DNA from 2 places in the Paenibacillus sp. TAF43_2 genome. Region 2 is predicted to be linked to the other one. Evidence: a T-box and tRNA genes for the amino acid it is inferred to sense, from the RefSeq annotation. Region 2 holds a T-box; the other holds one or more tRNA genes.
The links. A T-box is a leader RNA that pairs with one kind of tRNA and senses whether it is charged. The one in region 2 lies ahead of AB4Z17_RS18250 (alanine--tRNA ligase), so its partner is inferred to be a tRNA-Ala.
Positions count from the first base shown of each region.

Region 1: it has a tRNA-Ala gene. The T-box ahead of AB4Z17_RS18250 (alanine--tRNA ligase) is inferred to sense a tRNA for this amino acid. The anticodon was not compared.

Region 1 covers NZ_JBFRDK010000115.1:13,393-20,964, forward strand. The annotation lists gene polA (DNA polymerase I) at 1-1,819, shown strand, start outside; gene mutM (DNA-formamidopyrimidine glycosylase) at 1,868-2,710, shown strand; gene AB4Z17_RS21890 (MntP/YtaF family protein) at 2,851-3,573, shown strand; gene coaE (dephospho-CoA kinase) at 3,589-4,185, shown strand; gene AB4Z17_RS21900 (lytic transglycosylase domain-containing protein) at 4,182-4,748, shown strand; gene AB4Z17_RS21905 (alpha/beta-type small acid-soluble spore protein) at 4,856-5,074, opposite strand; gene nrdR (transcriptional regulator NrdR) at 5,218-5,700, shown strand; tRNA gene AB4Z17_RS21915 (tRNA-Ala) at 5,817-5,893, shown strand; partial or broken gene AB4Z17_RS21920 (ABC transporter permease) at 5,947-6,450, shown strand; gene AB4Z17_RS21925 (ATP-binding cassette domain-containing protein) at 6,472-6,789, shown strand; gene AB4Z17_RS21930 (DUF4265 domain-containing protein) at 6,800-7,279, shown strand.
Region 2 covers NZ_JBFRDK010000083.1:13,426-20,997, forward strand. The annotation lists gene AB4Z17_RS18235 (LacI family DNA-binding transcriptional regulator) at 1-614, opposite strand, end outside; gene AB4Z17_RS18240 (alpha/beta hydrolase) at 785-2,134, shown strand; gene AB4Z17_RS18245 (alpha/beta hydrolase) at 2,135-3,466, shown strand; gene AB4Z17_RS18250 (alanine--tRNA ligase) at 4,372-6,252, opposite strand; T-box leader at 6,362-6,605, opposite strand; gene AB4Z17_RS18255 (S-layer homology domain-containing protein) at 6,952-7,572, opposite strand, start outside.

The sequences.
Region 1 (7,572 bases), on a different contig from region 2:
TGAAGCAGGCGATATGGATAAGGAAGCCGAAGCTGCTGCTGCTGATTTGAATATTAATGTGATCGAATCAGAAAAAGACGCAGAGATGCTGGAGAAGCTTATTCAGCTGCTCCAGAAGTCGGACAAAAATGGCTTGTATATCGAAGCCATTGGGGAGAATCCACATCATGCCGAGCTGATTGGCCTTGCTATCGCCACCGATGAAGCGGTGTATGTAATGCCATATTCAGTGCTTAAGCAGCCTTTCGCAGCAAAGCTTCGCGACTGGCTCGAACAAGCGGACAAGCCGAAATACGGCTTTGATCTCCATAAGGTGGAGCTCGCACTCAAATGGAGCGGAATCAGCTTCGAGGGTTCTGCTTTTGATGTGCAGCTGGCAGCCTATTTGCTCGATCCTACAGAAGCAAGCCAGACATTAAGCGGCATTAATGAGAAGCAGGGGTTGTCGACACTGCCGCCGGATGAAGCTGTTTATGGCAAAGGCGCGAAATTCAGAGTGCCTGATGCCGATACGCTTTACCGCCATTTATCGCTGAAAGCGGAAGCTGTTCGGAAGCTCGTGCCTTTGTTAACCGAAGAGCTAAGCAATACGGGCATGAGCAAGCTTTATTTTGATATGGAGCATCCATTGTCCCGCATTCTTGCAGGAATGGAGTTTCAGGGCATTAAAGTAAAGTCCGAGGAGCTGGAGGCGCTGGGCCGTAACTTGGAGAGTAAGCTGACAACAATCATTAGCAGCGTGTACAAGCTTGCTGGCACGGAATTTAATATCGGATCGCCAAAGCAGCTGGGTGAGATTTTATTCGAGAAGCTTGGTCTGCCTGCTAAGAAAAAGACAAAAACAGGTTATTCGACGGATGCTGAGGTGCTGGAGGAGCTTGCGCCTTATCACGAGATTATTCCGCTTATTCTGCATTATCGTCAGCTCTCGAAGCTGCAATCTACTTATGTAGAGGGCTTGCTCAAAGAAGTGCGCAAGGAAACAGGCAAAATTCACACGTATTATCGCCAGACCATTGCAGCTACTGGTCGTCTAAGCAGTCAGTTCCCTAACCTGCAGAACATTCCGATTCGTCTTGAGGAAGGACGCCAAATTAGGAAAGCCTTTGTACCGTCCGAGCCGGGCTGGTCCATCGTAGCAGCTGACTATTCACAAATTGAGCTTCGTGTGCTCGCGCATATTGCTGATGATGAGAATATGAAGGAAGCGTTCATTAAGGACATGGATATTCATACCAAAACCGCGATGGATGTATTCGGCGTAACTGCCGAGGAGGTAGATTCTAACATGCGTCGTTCGGCAAAAGCGGTCAACTTCGGCATCGTGTATGGCATCAGCGATTTTGGCTTATCGCAAAACCTTGGCATTTCCCGTAATGAAGCTGGGAAGTTTATTGCGGATTACAAGGAGGTTTTCAAAGGCGTTCGCCAATATATGCACGATATCGTTCAGCAAGCGAAGCGCGACGGGTATGTGGCCACACTGCTTGAGCGCAGGCGTTATCTGAATGACATCAATGCTTCTAATTTCAACTTGCGATCCTTTGCTGAACGTACGGCGATGAATACACCGATTCAAGGTACTGCGGCAGATATTATTAAGCTGGCCATGGTCCATATGGACGCTGCGCTGCGCGAACGCAAGCTGAAGAGCCGCATGCTGCTGCAGGTGCACGATGAGCTCGTGTTTGAAGTGCCGCAAGAGGAGCTGGAGCTGATGAAGACGCTTGTGCCTGAAGTGATGGCTGGAGCGCTCAAACTTGATGTTCCTTTGAAGGCCGATATGAGTTTCGGTGACAATTGGTATGAAGCAAAGTAACCCACTGGCGGGCAGTTTCGGGTATAATGGTTGTTGAGGTGAGGAGAAATGCCTGAATTGCCAGAGGTAGAAACAGTTAGAAGAACATTAATTGAACTTGTAGCGGGAAAACGAATCCAATCCGTAACCGTTAGACTCCCGCGTATTATACAGCGTCCAGCAGAACCTGAACAGTTCGCGGATGCGCTTGTCGGACATACGATCCAGACGGTTGAGCGGCGCGGCAAGTTTTTGCGGATCATCTTGGACGGGCTCGTACTTGTATCGCATTTGCGAATGGAAGGCCGATATGGGGTTTTCCCATCGGAAGAGCCGATTGAGCTGCATACCCATGTTATCTTTCATTTCGAAGATGGCACGGATTTGCGTTATAAGGACGTTCGCCAGTTCGGTACAATGCATTTATTTGAGGAAGGGCAGGAGCTTGAGCTTCCGCCGCTTAACAAGCTTGGTATAGAGCCGCTTGAGCCAGCCTTTACGCTTGAAGCGCTTCGCGGTAAGCTCGAGAAACGCGCGACTAAGATTAAGCCGCTATTGCTTAATCAAGAGCATATTGTCGGTTTGGGCAACATTTATGTCGACGAAGCTTTATTTCAAGCACGCATCCATCCGGAGCGAACACCTAACACATTGAAGCCGGCCGAATGGAAGCGACTTTATGAAGCGATACGCTCGACACTGGGAAATGCGGTTGAAGCAGGCGGTTCGTCTATTAAATCGTACGTTAATGGACAAGGTGAGATGGGAATGTTTCAGCATCAGCTGCTTGTATACGGCAAGAAGGATGAGCCTTGTCCAACTTGTTCAAGACCGATCCATAAATTTGTTGTTGGCGGCCGCGGCACGCATATTTGCAATAAATGCCAGACACTGCAAGCATCAGGAAAATAATACGAATCTCAGCAAATGTTAACCAACATGCACAGTCAAATACTCCCCGCATATGATAAGTGTGTTACGAACAATAGGCGGATGTCTACTTACAGCTTCTTGTGAGCCGGATCGCCGCTGTGCGGGGAGGGACTAAAACATTGTTCGCGCATGTAGTTTCATTATTAGTTCTTGCTGTTGCTGTTAGCGTAGACGGTTTTGGTGTTGGCGTTACTTACGGTTTGCGGAGAATCCGCATACCGATTGTGTCAATACTGATTATTGCTTGCTGCTCTGGTATTATTATTTATTTGTCCATGCAGGTTGGCGGATTGATAACCACGTTCCTGTCTGAATTCGTTGCGCGTCTCATTGGCGCATGTGTCCTCATGCTGATTGGTGTCTGGGCGCTATTGCAGCTTAGACGAAACAAACAGCAGCAGGATGATGTGAGGCATGAGCACGTAGAAACTGCAGTACAAGAAAGTGCTGCTACGGCAGAAGCTGGCGCAAAAACACATGCCGGAGAGATCGCGAGTGCTGCGCTTGTCGTTATGGTAGAGCTGAAGCGTCTAGGGCTCGTTATTCAGATTTTGCGCACGCCACAGTCGGCTGACGTCGATAAATCAGGCACCATCTCTGCATCGGAGGCCGTCATGCTTGGCTTTGCATTATCACTTGATGCATTTGGAGCTGGACTTGGGGCTGCGTTGATCGGATTGCCTTCCTTACTTACGGCTTTAACCATAGCGGCGGCGAGTGCGCTTTTTCTTGTAGGCGGCATCCGTTTTGGCTTTCGTTTCTCCGCATGGAAAGGCATGCAGACATTAGCTATGCTGCCAGGCATATTATTAATCATAATCGGAATCATGAAGCTGTTATAATTTGAGGTGAAAAGGATGATAATCGGATTAACCGGCGGTATTGCCAGCGGCAAAAGCACAATCGCAAACATGCTCGTCGAACGCGGTGCGCTGCTGGTCGATGCCGATCAAGTCGCAAGGGAGGTTGTACTTCCCGGGGAACCAGCATTAGAGGCAATCGCCTCTACGTTTGGACAAGCTGTCCTTGAAACGGACGGTTCTCTTAACCGCAAAGCTCTCGGCGAAATTGTGTTTCGCGATAAACAATCATTAGCAAAGCTTGAATCCATAACCCATCCTGCTATACGGGCGCGGATGCAGCAAACCATACATACTTACGCGCAGCAGTATCCAGAACGATTAGTAGTAGCTGACGTGCCGCTGCTATACGAGACGAATCAGGAGCATCTGTACGAAGGCATATTGGTCGTATATGTACCCGCTGAGCTTCAGAAAAAGCGTTTAATGGAACGAAACCAATTGCCTGAGGAAGAAGCAAGCCGGCGCATCGCACTGCAAATGGACATTGAGCAAAAGAGACTGAAAGCGGATTGGGTCATCGATAACAGCGGATCGCTGGAGGAGACACAGCGTCAGCTGGATGAATTTTGGAAAAGTATGTGTTTGCCATGAGGGTATTCCAAAAGAAAAGGGTGTTGCTCGTCCTCCTGCTTGGTTTATTGACGATTTTATTTCTCAAATCAGATTGGCTTGCGGAGTGGATGTATCCGGTTCATTACAAAGAAGACATTCGTGCAAGTGCTTCTAACTATGGCGTTGAGTCGCATTTAGTGGCCGCGATTATTCGCAGTGAAAGCAATTTTCAGACTGGCAAGGAATCGAAGAAGGGTGCACTGGGCTTAATGCAAATTATGCCTGATACGGCTGCATGGGTCGTTCAAAAAGCAGGATTTCAAGCCGTAACGGATGACATGCTTATGAATCGTGCAGACGTTAGCATTGAGGTTGGCGCGTGGTATTTAAGATCTCTTAGCCAACAATTTGATCAAAATAAGATAGCTGCAATTGCTGCATACAACGCGGGTCCAGGGAATGTTCGCAAGTGGCTTGACTCGGGGACTTGGGATGGAACGATCGAATCGGTTAAAGAAATTCCGTTTGGAGAAACTAGACACTATGTGCAGAGAGTCATTTACTATTATAATAAGTATAAGGACTTATATCCGAGTCTTTAATAGATGATCCTTAACGATAACGAAAATAAATGAAGCCTTGGAGGCTCGTCTCTTCATGGACGAGCCCTGCCAAAGCTTCGGTTATTCATACAACTTTTAATGAATCATTATTTGTATTGACCAGCAAGGGATTGCTCGGCAATTTGCACTAGGCGACGGGTAATGTATCCCCCGATGGAGCCTGCGTCTTTTGTAGCCATGTTGCCGTAGTATCCGTCTTGCGGAATTGCGATGCCTAGCTCTTGAGCAACTTCATATTTCATTTGGTCAAGGGCAGCTGTCGCTTGTGGCACTACCAATTGGTTACTGCTGCGGGATGCGCTCATGTATGTTCACCTCCTTGCGGTTGGTAAAAGTATTATGTGCAAAAATCTGAACTTCATTACAGGAATTACATGGAAATTCAAATTTTTTTTCGAAGAGTTCATTTTTGAGGCTCAAGCGACTAAGAAAGGAGGCAATACGCATCATGAAATGCCCATACTGTGACTATGCCGGAACGAAAGTATTAGATTCAAGGCCCGCCAACGAAAACAAATCCATTCGTCGCCGCCGTGAATGCGAAAAGTGCAGCCGCCGCTTCACGACATTCGAAATGATTGAAGAGACGCCTCTGATCGTCATCAAAAAAGATGGCAGCCGTGAAGAGTTCAGCCGTGACAAAATATTGCGGGGTCTTATCCGCGCCTGCGAGAAGCGTCCGGTTCCTGTGGAGCGCCTAGAGGTAATCGTATCCGAGGTTGAGAAGGAGCTGCGCACAACGGCACATGCCGAAGTTGATAGCAGCGATATTGGTGGAATCGTTATGAACGAGCTTTATCCTGTAGATGAGGTAGCTTATGTCAGGTTCGCATCTGTTTATCGCCAATTCAAGGACATTGATATGTTCATGAAGGAGCTTAATAATTTGCTGTCCAAACACCCGCTCAATGGTATGATAGATAAGGATTGACAGTTTTGACGACCCTATGCTAAGATCAATCTTGTCGTCATTTGGGGCCTTAGCTCAGCTGGGAGTCCACTTATGGTTGGTTACACTACCATAAAGAACTGCATAAGAATGATCACGGGGAATTAGCTCAGTCTGGGAGAGCGCTTCGCTGGCAGCGAAGAGGTCAGGGGTTCGAGCCCCCTATTCTCCACCAACACTTTAAACTTAAACGGCAGAGATGCCGTTTTTTTTTTGTATTGATTTGATTTTGTTGCACTGCTAGCTGTGCTGGTGATTTCGGCATTTATCATGATTGTTCCGCAGAACCTGTACAACACGATTTCCTCAAAAAGCTTTATCAGTTATATGGAGATTGGAAACTACGATCTGCGCATACAGACCAACAATATCGATAATATCTCTGGAAAAGTCACTGAAATCGTTGAGACGATGAAAAGCGATCAAGCCATATCAAAGGTTGGCGTTCTTACAACAAAAACATTCAAGGCAAAAACGGAAAACGGATCAGAGGAAAATATTAAAATTGAGCTTGGCGACCATTCGATATTTCCTATCGTATATTCCAAGGGCAAAGCACCCGCAGCAAATGATGAAATTGCATTTTCGACTATATATGCCGATGTGATGAGCAAAAAGGTTGGCGATGACATTACGCTGGTGATTGAGGGACTGGAGAAAGATCTCACGGTTAGCGGAATCTATTCCGACATTACCAACGGTGGCAAAACCGCCAAGGCTGTATTTGCCGACAAAGAGAATGAGCTTTCAGATATACGTAGAACAAAAATGGTATTTGTTTTTCAACAGCCGACTATGCTAAAAAATCTAAATATCCTCGACAACGTCATTCTTCCATCAATGCGCGACAACAGAAAAAACGCCGAAAAAATATCAGAGAAGGCAAGAGTGCTTATGAAAAGGGTGGGCATTGCGGAGCTTGAAAAGCGAGATGTTACACAGGTTTCGGGCGGTCAGCTTCAACGTGCGGGAATATTCTGTTTTAAAATAAATGATCTAACCGGACTCAAATATACAAACGACTCAACGAGGTCCGTTATGTTAGCGGAATTTATCCTAAGAGGTAGATGAGGAGCATCGTATGGAAGATAAATTAACATTGATCAAGGTTATTGCTGACAGAAATTCACAAGGAACTGTTTTAGAAGAGCTTCCTGCAGAATACCTAAGTGATCAAAAATTCAAATTATGTGCATCACCAGGGCTAGCTCTAGGCCTTGCGAAAGGAGATACAATAAAACTCCATCCGAGCGGAGATTTTGAATTAATAAAACATGGCGGAAATTTCTGCATTCAAATTTACAACGAACAGCCTAAAAAAGAAAAGATAAAAGCAGCTGAATCTATAGTCAAGCGAGAGCTTTCGGGTTCTTTAGATGGATTTCATAATGGTTCACTTGCCTTCACCGCTCCCATCAGCAATGGATTTCATGCCACCAATAATGTTTTCAATAAAATTAGAAATTTATTGGAATCTGAATACTATTACTCTAATATTTACAAAAATCCATATAATTTAGAAGATGAAGAGTTAGTTAGTTGGGCTAGAGATCTGGATTAATTGGTTCGACAGATTGCAGATATGCAGTCTTAACCCTCCATAAATACATCGAATATCCTAAAAGCATCAATAACAAAAAAAGTATAGAAAAACTCGAAGACATCGAATTATTCGCCGAAACGGAATTATGCCTAGGAGATAAAAATCTTGGCCTTTTTTTATTGAAGGCACTAGCATCTATTGAGCGTCAGTTTTCCGATGTGGATGATATTGTCCTTAGAGCAAAAGAAGCTGTCATTAAGCAACAATCATCGAAAGGAAACTAAGTAACTTCGTATATAAGCACTCAAGGG
Region 2 (7,572 bases):
CCCGAAGCGGATCGAATGATTTCGTGATACCGCTCGTTCGACATGTGTTCGTGAATGAGTGCATAAGGCTGTCCGGCCGGCAATGACGAGTTCAAATCACTGAACAATCGTTGGAAATCAGGATTGACTTGCCGGAACAAGGAATCGTCGATCAAGCTGTCCACGATAACCAGCGGCGAGCCGTATTGCAGATTCCTCGATATCGCATGGAAGGATTGGGCCATAGCGTCAATCAGAAAGACGCCATCCAGCTTGCGCTCGGCAATGATCTCGAAATTGGGTTTGGCCGGATCAATTTGGGATACAAGGAGATGATAGCTCTTCTCCCGGCATCGGCGCTCTAATCCGTCAAGGAAAGCTCCGTAGCTGACCAGCTTTGGAATGCGGGCGTCTCCGGTGCTGACGAACAGCACGCCGAGGACGTTGGTTTTACCGAGTGAGAGCGACTTCGCCGTCAAATTTTGAACGTAATGAAGCTTGCTCGCTGCCGTAAAGACCCGCTGCCGCGTCTCTTCTGGAATCGTCTGGGTGCTCACGTAATTAAGGACATAGCTTACCGTGGCGACGGAGACGCCGGCTTCTTTGGCTACGTCGCGAAGTGTCGTTTTTTTCATCGTATCAGTAACCGCCTCGTTAGAATCAAAAGTTTAGATAATCATAAGTCCGAACTTGGAAGGATGTCAAACTTGCCGTTGACAAGCCTCGGGAAACGCCCTATACTGAAGCCACTTAACCGGTTAAGTTAAAACTTGAAGAATGAAGTTCTCAGGAGGGGCTATGCAATATGGAAAATTCGGCTCAATCGAAGCTGATCGTATTACCCGGGGTGCACGCATCCCGGCTGGGGAACGAAAGAGACATCTACATTTATTTGCCTGCGGGCTATGACGATGATCCGTCCGTAAGGTATCCCGTGTTGTACATGCACGTAGGCCAGCACGTATTCGAGCCGAGCAAGCCATCCGGAGAGTCCTGGGGTATGCACCGCGTAGCGGACCGACTATTGGCGGAAGGGCTGATTCGGCCAATTATTATCGTAGCGGTCGAACATAAGTACGAGGACGGAACCAGTGAATATTTCCACGACCTGTGCGCGTATCCTATTCGCTGCGTCGGCGAGCTTTACGAGCATTTTTTAATCGAAGAGCTGAAGCCAATCGTAGATCGCGGATTCAGGACACTGCCGGATGCGGAACATACGGCGTTAATGGGCTCCTCGGCGGCCGGCATTGCAACGTACAACATCGGGCTCCGCCGTCCGGACGTATTCGGCATGCTGGGCATCCTGTCGCCTTTTTTCGTCCAGGTAGATCCCGGCACGCTGGAAGAAACGCCGCAGTATCGGCTGTATCCTTATAACGATGGGCAGAAAATATGGATGGACATAGGTGGGGCTGAGGGGTTCTTCATGCCATCCCACGTGCGGAGCGTCGCGGAGAATATGCAGCAAGCTGGCTGGAAGCAAGGTGAGGAGCTTTATTATTATCTGGACATGGAAGCCGCGCATTCCGAATGGGACTGGAGCCGCCGGGCGCACATGCCGCTGCTGCACTTCTTTGGCGAAGCCGCCGATGTGTCGGTTCTCGCGCTTGAAGGGGACGGTATCGTCGGTGTCAACGGGCCTGTTGTGGTCGTTAATGCGGTTGCCGCTCTTCACAACGGCATACGCTTCAGTTTGCTCAGAGCCGATTACCAGACGGATAATCCGGATGTCCTCGGGATTTCGCCAGACGGAAGGCTGCTTCCACGGAAACCCGGCACTGCGACGATCGTCTGCCGCTATGGTGGCCAAGAAGCGGCCAGAATGTATACTGTCGTGAAACGGCTATCTGAGACCGTCGTCGTCGAGCTTGAAATTCGCGTGCCGGATACAACGCCGGAAGATGCCGAGATTTATGCGACGTTCGGCGTTCCGAAGCTTGGCAAAGGATTGTATGGCGGAACGGTCAGTTTGCCTAGAGGATTAACGTTCGATTTTCTCATCACCCGGGGCTACGATAAGGAAGAGGTCGATCGGGATTTCGGGCGGATGCCTTACAGAAGGCTTGTCACGGACGAGGACAAGAGAGTCGTTTACACGGTTCATAATTGGATAGACTTAAGGCCAGTTAGGGGAAGAGAGGAGGAGATTTGAATGACGCAGCCTTCGCGAGTGGAAACCATCGCGAATTTCCGATCGGAAATTATGCGCAACGAAAGGGACATTTTCGTTTATTTGCCGCCCGGCTACGGGCAGGAAGCGGACAGGACGTATCCGGTACTTTACGTCCATGACGGGCAGAACGTATTCCATGAAGCATTTAACGGGCAGTCATGGAACCTGCACCGCGTATGCGACCGTCTGATTGCGGAAGGACGCATCGAAAAATTGATCGTCGTGGCGGTTTCGAATATGGGGCTGGAGCGAAACAGCGAGTTCGCGCATCAAGGCTCGTTCGCGGAGGAGCTCGACTACCCTTGCCGGGGAGAGTTCTATGAACGTTTCCTGACGGAGGAAGTTAAACCCTACATCGACCGTACTTACCGGACGAAGCATGAGAGCCGCCATACCGCACTGATGGGTTCGTCCAGAGGCGGGCTCGCGACTTACCATATCGGGTTCCGCCGTTCCGACGTTTTTGGCAAGTTGGCCATGGTTTCGCCTTATTTTGCCCAATACAATGAGGAGACGATGACGCATCTGCCCATCGTTCAGACTTTCGATGGGAAAGGACCGTTTCAATTATGGATAGATGCTGGCGGCTTGGAAGGCATGACTGTGCGTGTCGATCACGTCAGGCACATGGCAGAGCATTTCGTGAAGCTAGGCTACCGGTCTGGAGACGACCTCGTGTTCTGCTACGAACCGATGGCAGAGCATAATGAGGCAGCTTGGGAGCAGAGGGCGTACGCGCCACTTGTCTTCTTCTTCGGAGACAAAGGATCGCCAGTCTCAGCCGAGTTAATCGGTGATCCTGTTGCCGGGATCGAGGGAGCCGAGGCATGGGTATACCCGCTTGTCACATATGAAAGCGGTTTAGTCTCGGTCGACCTGGACGCAAGCTTCCGCGTAACGCCCGAAGGCGCAGCGGTGGTCGATGCGACAGGCTTGATCCGGGCAGTCAAGACGGGGGAATGTGAGATCGCGTACAGCGGACATGCGCTGACCGCATCGACAACAATCAGGATCGTGCCGGAATTGTCCGAAGAGGTCGAAGTGGAGCTGGAAGTTGTTGTACCAGACGATACCTCGGCAACGGCGAGAGTATACGCGGGGGAGGAACTGGAGAAGTCCGGACCTCGCTACTACCGAAGGCGGCTTTTCCTGCCGAGAAATACGGGATTTTCTTTTCACATCTCAGAGCATACTGGTCTAAGGGAAGCAGGACCGGAGGGGTCGGACGTCCCGAAGCGTCGGTTCGTCGCCGACAGCAACAAGACGTTGCAGTATGAAGTCCAAAGTTGGATGCAAAGTCAAACGATATGAATACGGGGGAATTTCCGACGAAAACACTGACTGATTTTGTTTGGCTTAAGCTTTACAATTCAAGATAGAGCGACCTCCTTAAGATGGCTATAGGGCTATGACCGGTGACTACCCCATCGTACTGGAGTCGCACGTTTCAATGCAAAGCGCAAAATTAACGCTCTACAGGAATCCTAAACGGGGAACTATAGCACAATAAATAAAGCGGTAGCCGACTCATAATAACCGGCTGCCGCTTTATTAAGCAAGCTTCTTATTTTTCACAGCAGAAGAATGGTGTGTATTACGAGAATAGAAGATGTTGTAGATGTAACTTATTATTTTAAAACTGAATAACTAAACTACTTAGTGTATGACAATAAACTTTAAGGATTAACTCTAAAATTAACTCTAAGGATAATTACGACAGCAGAATTTAAGCATTACTAATGGAAATTGAACTTAGATTTTATTAGTTTCAATTATAAAGCGCAAATCATTTGATCTGGAGCTGAATGAATTTTAGCATTATTATGAAGTACATAAAATGAAGACGTGAGAAAGTGAAGTAACAGCAATTTAAAGATAGATCAGTCAGTAGATCAGTCAGTAATATTAATTCCCTTAATACTTCTTCACAAAACTCGTATTTTGTACATATGTATATAAATCGTTTTAATGCCTAGTAATACTGAATTTTCGCTTATAGCTCGATTTTCGTTTTGTTTTTTTATAAGTTCCCCTTTCTTGCAGAAAAAAAACAATTCGGATTTAATCCGAATTGCTTTTTCTTTGAATACTGTGCTCCGGTATCGCCAACGGAAAGGCCAAGCGATGTCAAGCCACTTCGATTGCCGGATTTATCATTCATCATGGATTCCCGGCAACTCATAACGTTGTTACAAATGGCAATCCTAAAACATCAGCTATTGTTCCGCGTTCTGGAAATATTTATTAATTACTCCTTTAATCCTTCTAACTCCAGCAGCAGAAGATTGTTCTTTTTTAATACTGAACTTTCCTAAGTTTGTTGTATCTTCTACATGAGGTCCTCCACATACTTCTCGACTCCAAACTTTCCCTTCATTATCTTTGATTGTATACACCTTAACGATATCCGGATATTTATCCCAAAAATTCCCTTCAACATTACTTTCTTTTGCTTCAATCTTAGGCAGCTCTGAAATATAGGTAACTGCTTTTGATGAAATCGCATCATTCACATACTTTTCCACCTCAGCTATTTGCTCTGGCGTAAGTTTTTCATCATGGTTGAAGTCAAACCGTAATCGTTCTGAAGTAATATTACTTCCTTGCTGATGAACATGATCACCTAAAACTTCCCTTAAGCCAGCAAGTAATAAATGAGATACCGTGTGCAGCGCTGTTGTTTCTGTTGAATGTTCAGCTAATCCACCTTTAAATTTACCCGCAGAAGCAGTTCTGCTCTTTTCAGCATGTTTCTTTGCCGCCTCTATATAAGACACCTTGTCCTCCATGCTATATCCACTTTCAGTTAGAAACTCTTCCGTCAACTCCAAGGGAAACCCATATGTTTCGTAAAAATAAAAGGCATCTGCACCTGTAACTTTACCCTTATTCTTAAGATGTTTTTGTATTTCAAATTCTCCTTGCTGTAAAGTTCTATTGAAAAGATTTTCTTCCTTATTTACTATTTCGATAATTTTCTTTTTATTACCGATCAAATCTTCATAAGCTGTTGCTTCATCTATATAAACTTCAGACAACTCACCCACAAAATTTCCTTGTATACCTATTTTTTTACCTGCACGAATCGCCCTTCTTAATAACCTTCTTGTTATATACCCTGCATCACTATTTGCTGGCTCAGCACCATCATTAATTAGAAAAGTAGCCGCTCTCACATGATCAAGTATGATTCTAAACGACTTTAAATCGTCAGTATATTGTTTACCACTTAACTCCATTAATTTTTTCTTGGGATTAAGGAAGAAAGCCGTATTATAAATATCCTTGTCACCATTAAGGGCTGTTGCAACCCTTTCTAATCCGCCTCCATAATCAATATTGGGATTTTGCATTTTTACAAATCCTGTGTCTTCTTTTTTGTAACACATAAATACGTTGTTCCCAATTTCTAAAAACCTCTCGCTTACAGAAGCAGGATGATCCAGTGAATCACCGTCTGGTTCAAGATCATAGAACATTTCACTATCAGGCCCACCCGGTTCACCAACAGGCATATCCAATGGATTTCCGGTTCGACTCCACCAATTTTCTTTTTCATCGTATAAGAATATTTTACCACCTCTAGATGCCCCATATTGATAGGGATCATCTTCAATGATAGGTTCTATGCCAACTGATTTAAATTTTTCTGACCAGATTTGAATGGCTTCCGTATCTCTCTGTATATTCAAATCATCACTTCCTATAAAAGCACTGATATACAGCCTGCCAGGATCAATTCCTAATTCGATAATATGCCAATTCCAAATGGCATCAATTTGCTTTTTCTTATAGTTATTTTCATTTGCTTTAAACTCCCATCGACCTATCATTTCAAAAAATGTCAGATGCGACGTATCTCCTACTTCATCAATATCCACTGTCCTTAAACACTTCTGAATATTAGCAATCTCATTACCTATCGGATGCTTTTCCCCCAATAAATATGGAACCATAGGTTGCATTCCACTTCCTGTAAACAACGTTGAGGGATCATTTTCTGGTAACAAGCTAGAAGAGGGCACTTGGCTAGCCCCTATTCCTTTCATAAAATCAATATATGATTTTCTTAACTCATCTGGTGTCATTTTCACCATGCTCAATACCTCCATYTCAATTATTAATTATGCTCGGAAAATTATTTTGCAAATATTCGAACGAGAAGAAATAAAACAAAAAAGCCCTAAGCTGACATATTTCTTGTCAACTTAGGGCGAACTATTATGTCCGTGTTACCACCTAATTTCAGATTTCTCTGCACTCTATCAATACGGGATATCTCCGATATTGTTTCCTGAATAACGGTGGAACTCCGTTGAAGCCTACTAAGATTCCTCTGTTCGGTTCACAGCTCCGAGACTGCTTCACTATTAGATCAATGAAGATTCGCACCAACCATCTTCTCTCTGTGAGATCCCTAATAGCTACTATTTCTCATCATAGCCTTTTCGTTTTAAGTTAAAGCAATGCTATMACACTCAACTTGCTCTGTCAATTAATTCCACTATTTTTAATGAGGTATACGGCTTTGTATAGAAGTTCTTGACTTGAGCTCACGACAAGAACTTCTATACAAAAAATAAAAAAGCCACTGTTTAGGTGACTACCGTTGCATATATGTTCTTGTCGTCCGACATATAGAGTTTAATATGAAGTATTTAGAATGTGTGAGAAATAATACACTTGGCTTGATATGATCGAGCATTTGAAGGAGACGCCATAAGTCGCGCTTAGCCCGCTTTAATGAATGAGAAAGACGCTCAACATCTCTTGGTGTTGATGAGCGTCTTCTTTATTCATGCCTTTGGAAATGCTTTCAATAAGACAGTGATCGATTCGGCGCGTGTTGTCGATGCATTCGGCGCAAATTGATTGCTGCCGCGCCCTTGAATCCAGCCTTGCTGCACAGCTGCATCAATGGCTCCGATCGCCCATGCCGGGATTTGCTTGTCATCCGCGAAGCTCGTTCTAGCGCTTGCGTCGTTAGACAGCTTCAATGCTCTCGCGACCATCGTCACCATCTCTGCGCGACTGATCGGCTGATTCGGCATGAACCGTTGATCTGCATAGCCTTGAATGAGTCCGAGCTCTACAGCTTGCGCCACGGCCTCACTCGCCCATATCGGGATCGAGGCTTGATCTACGAACGCCTTCGAACGGCTTTCGCCGCTTAGCTGCATCGCCTTCACGAGCCATACCGTGAACTCCGCGCGTGTCACGGACTGATCCGGTCTGAATGTTCCGTCCGGATATCCGTTCGTCATTCCTCGCTGCACGGCTGCTTGAATATCCTTGGCAGCCCAGTGGCCTGCGATGTCTTTGAAGGCCGGCTTCGGCTCGGTCGACTTACGATTGACGGCAAAGACGGCGAATATACCGACATTATGCGTATCCGCTTGAATCGTACTGCCCGTTAC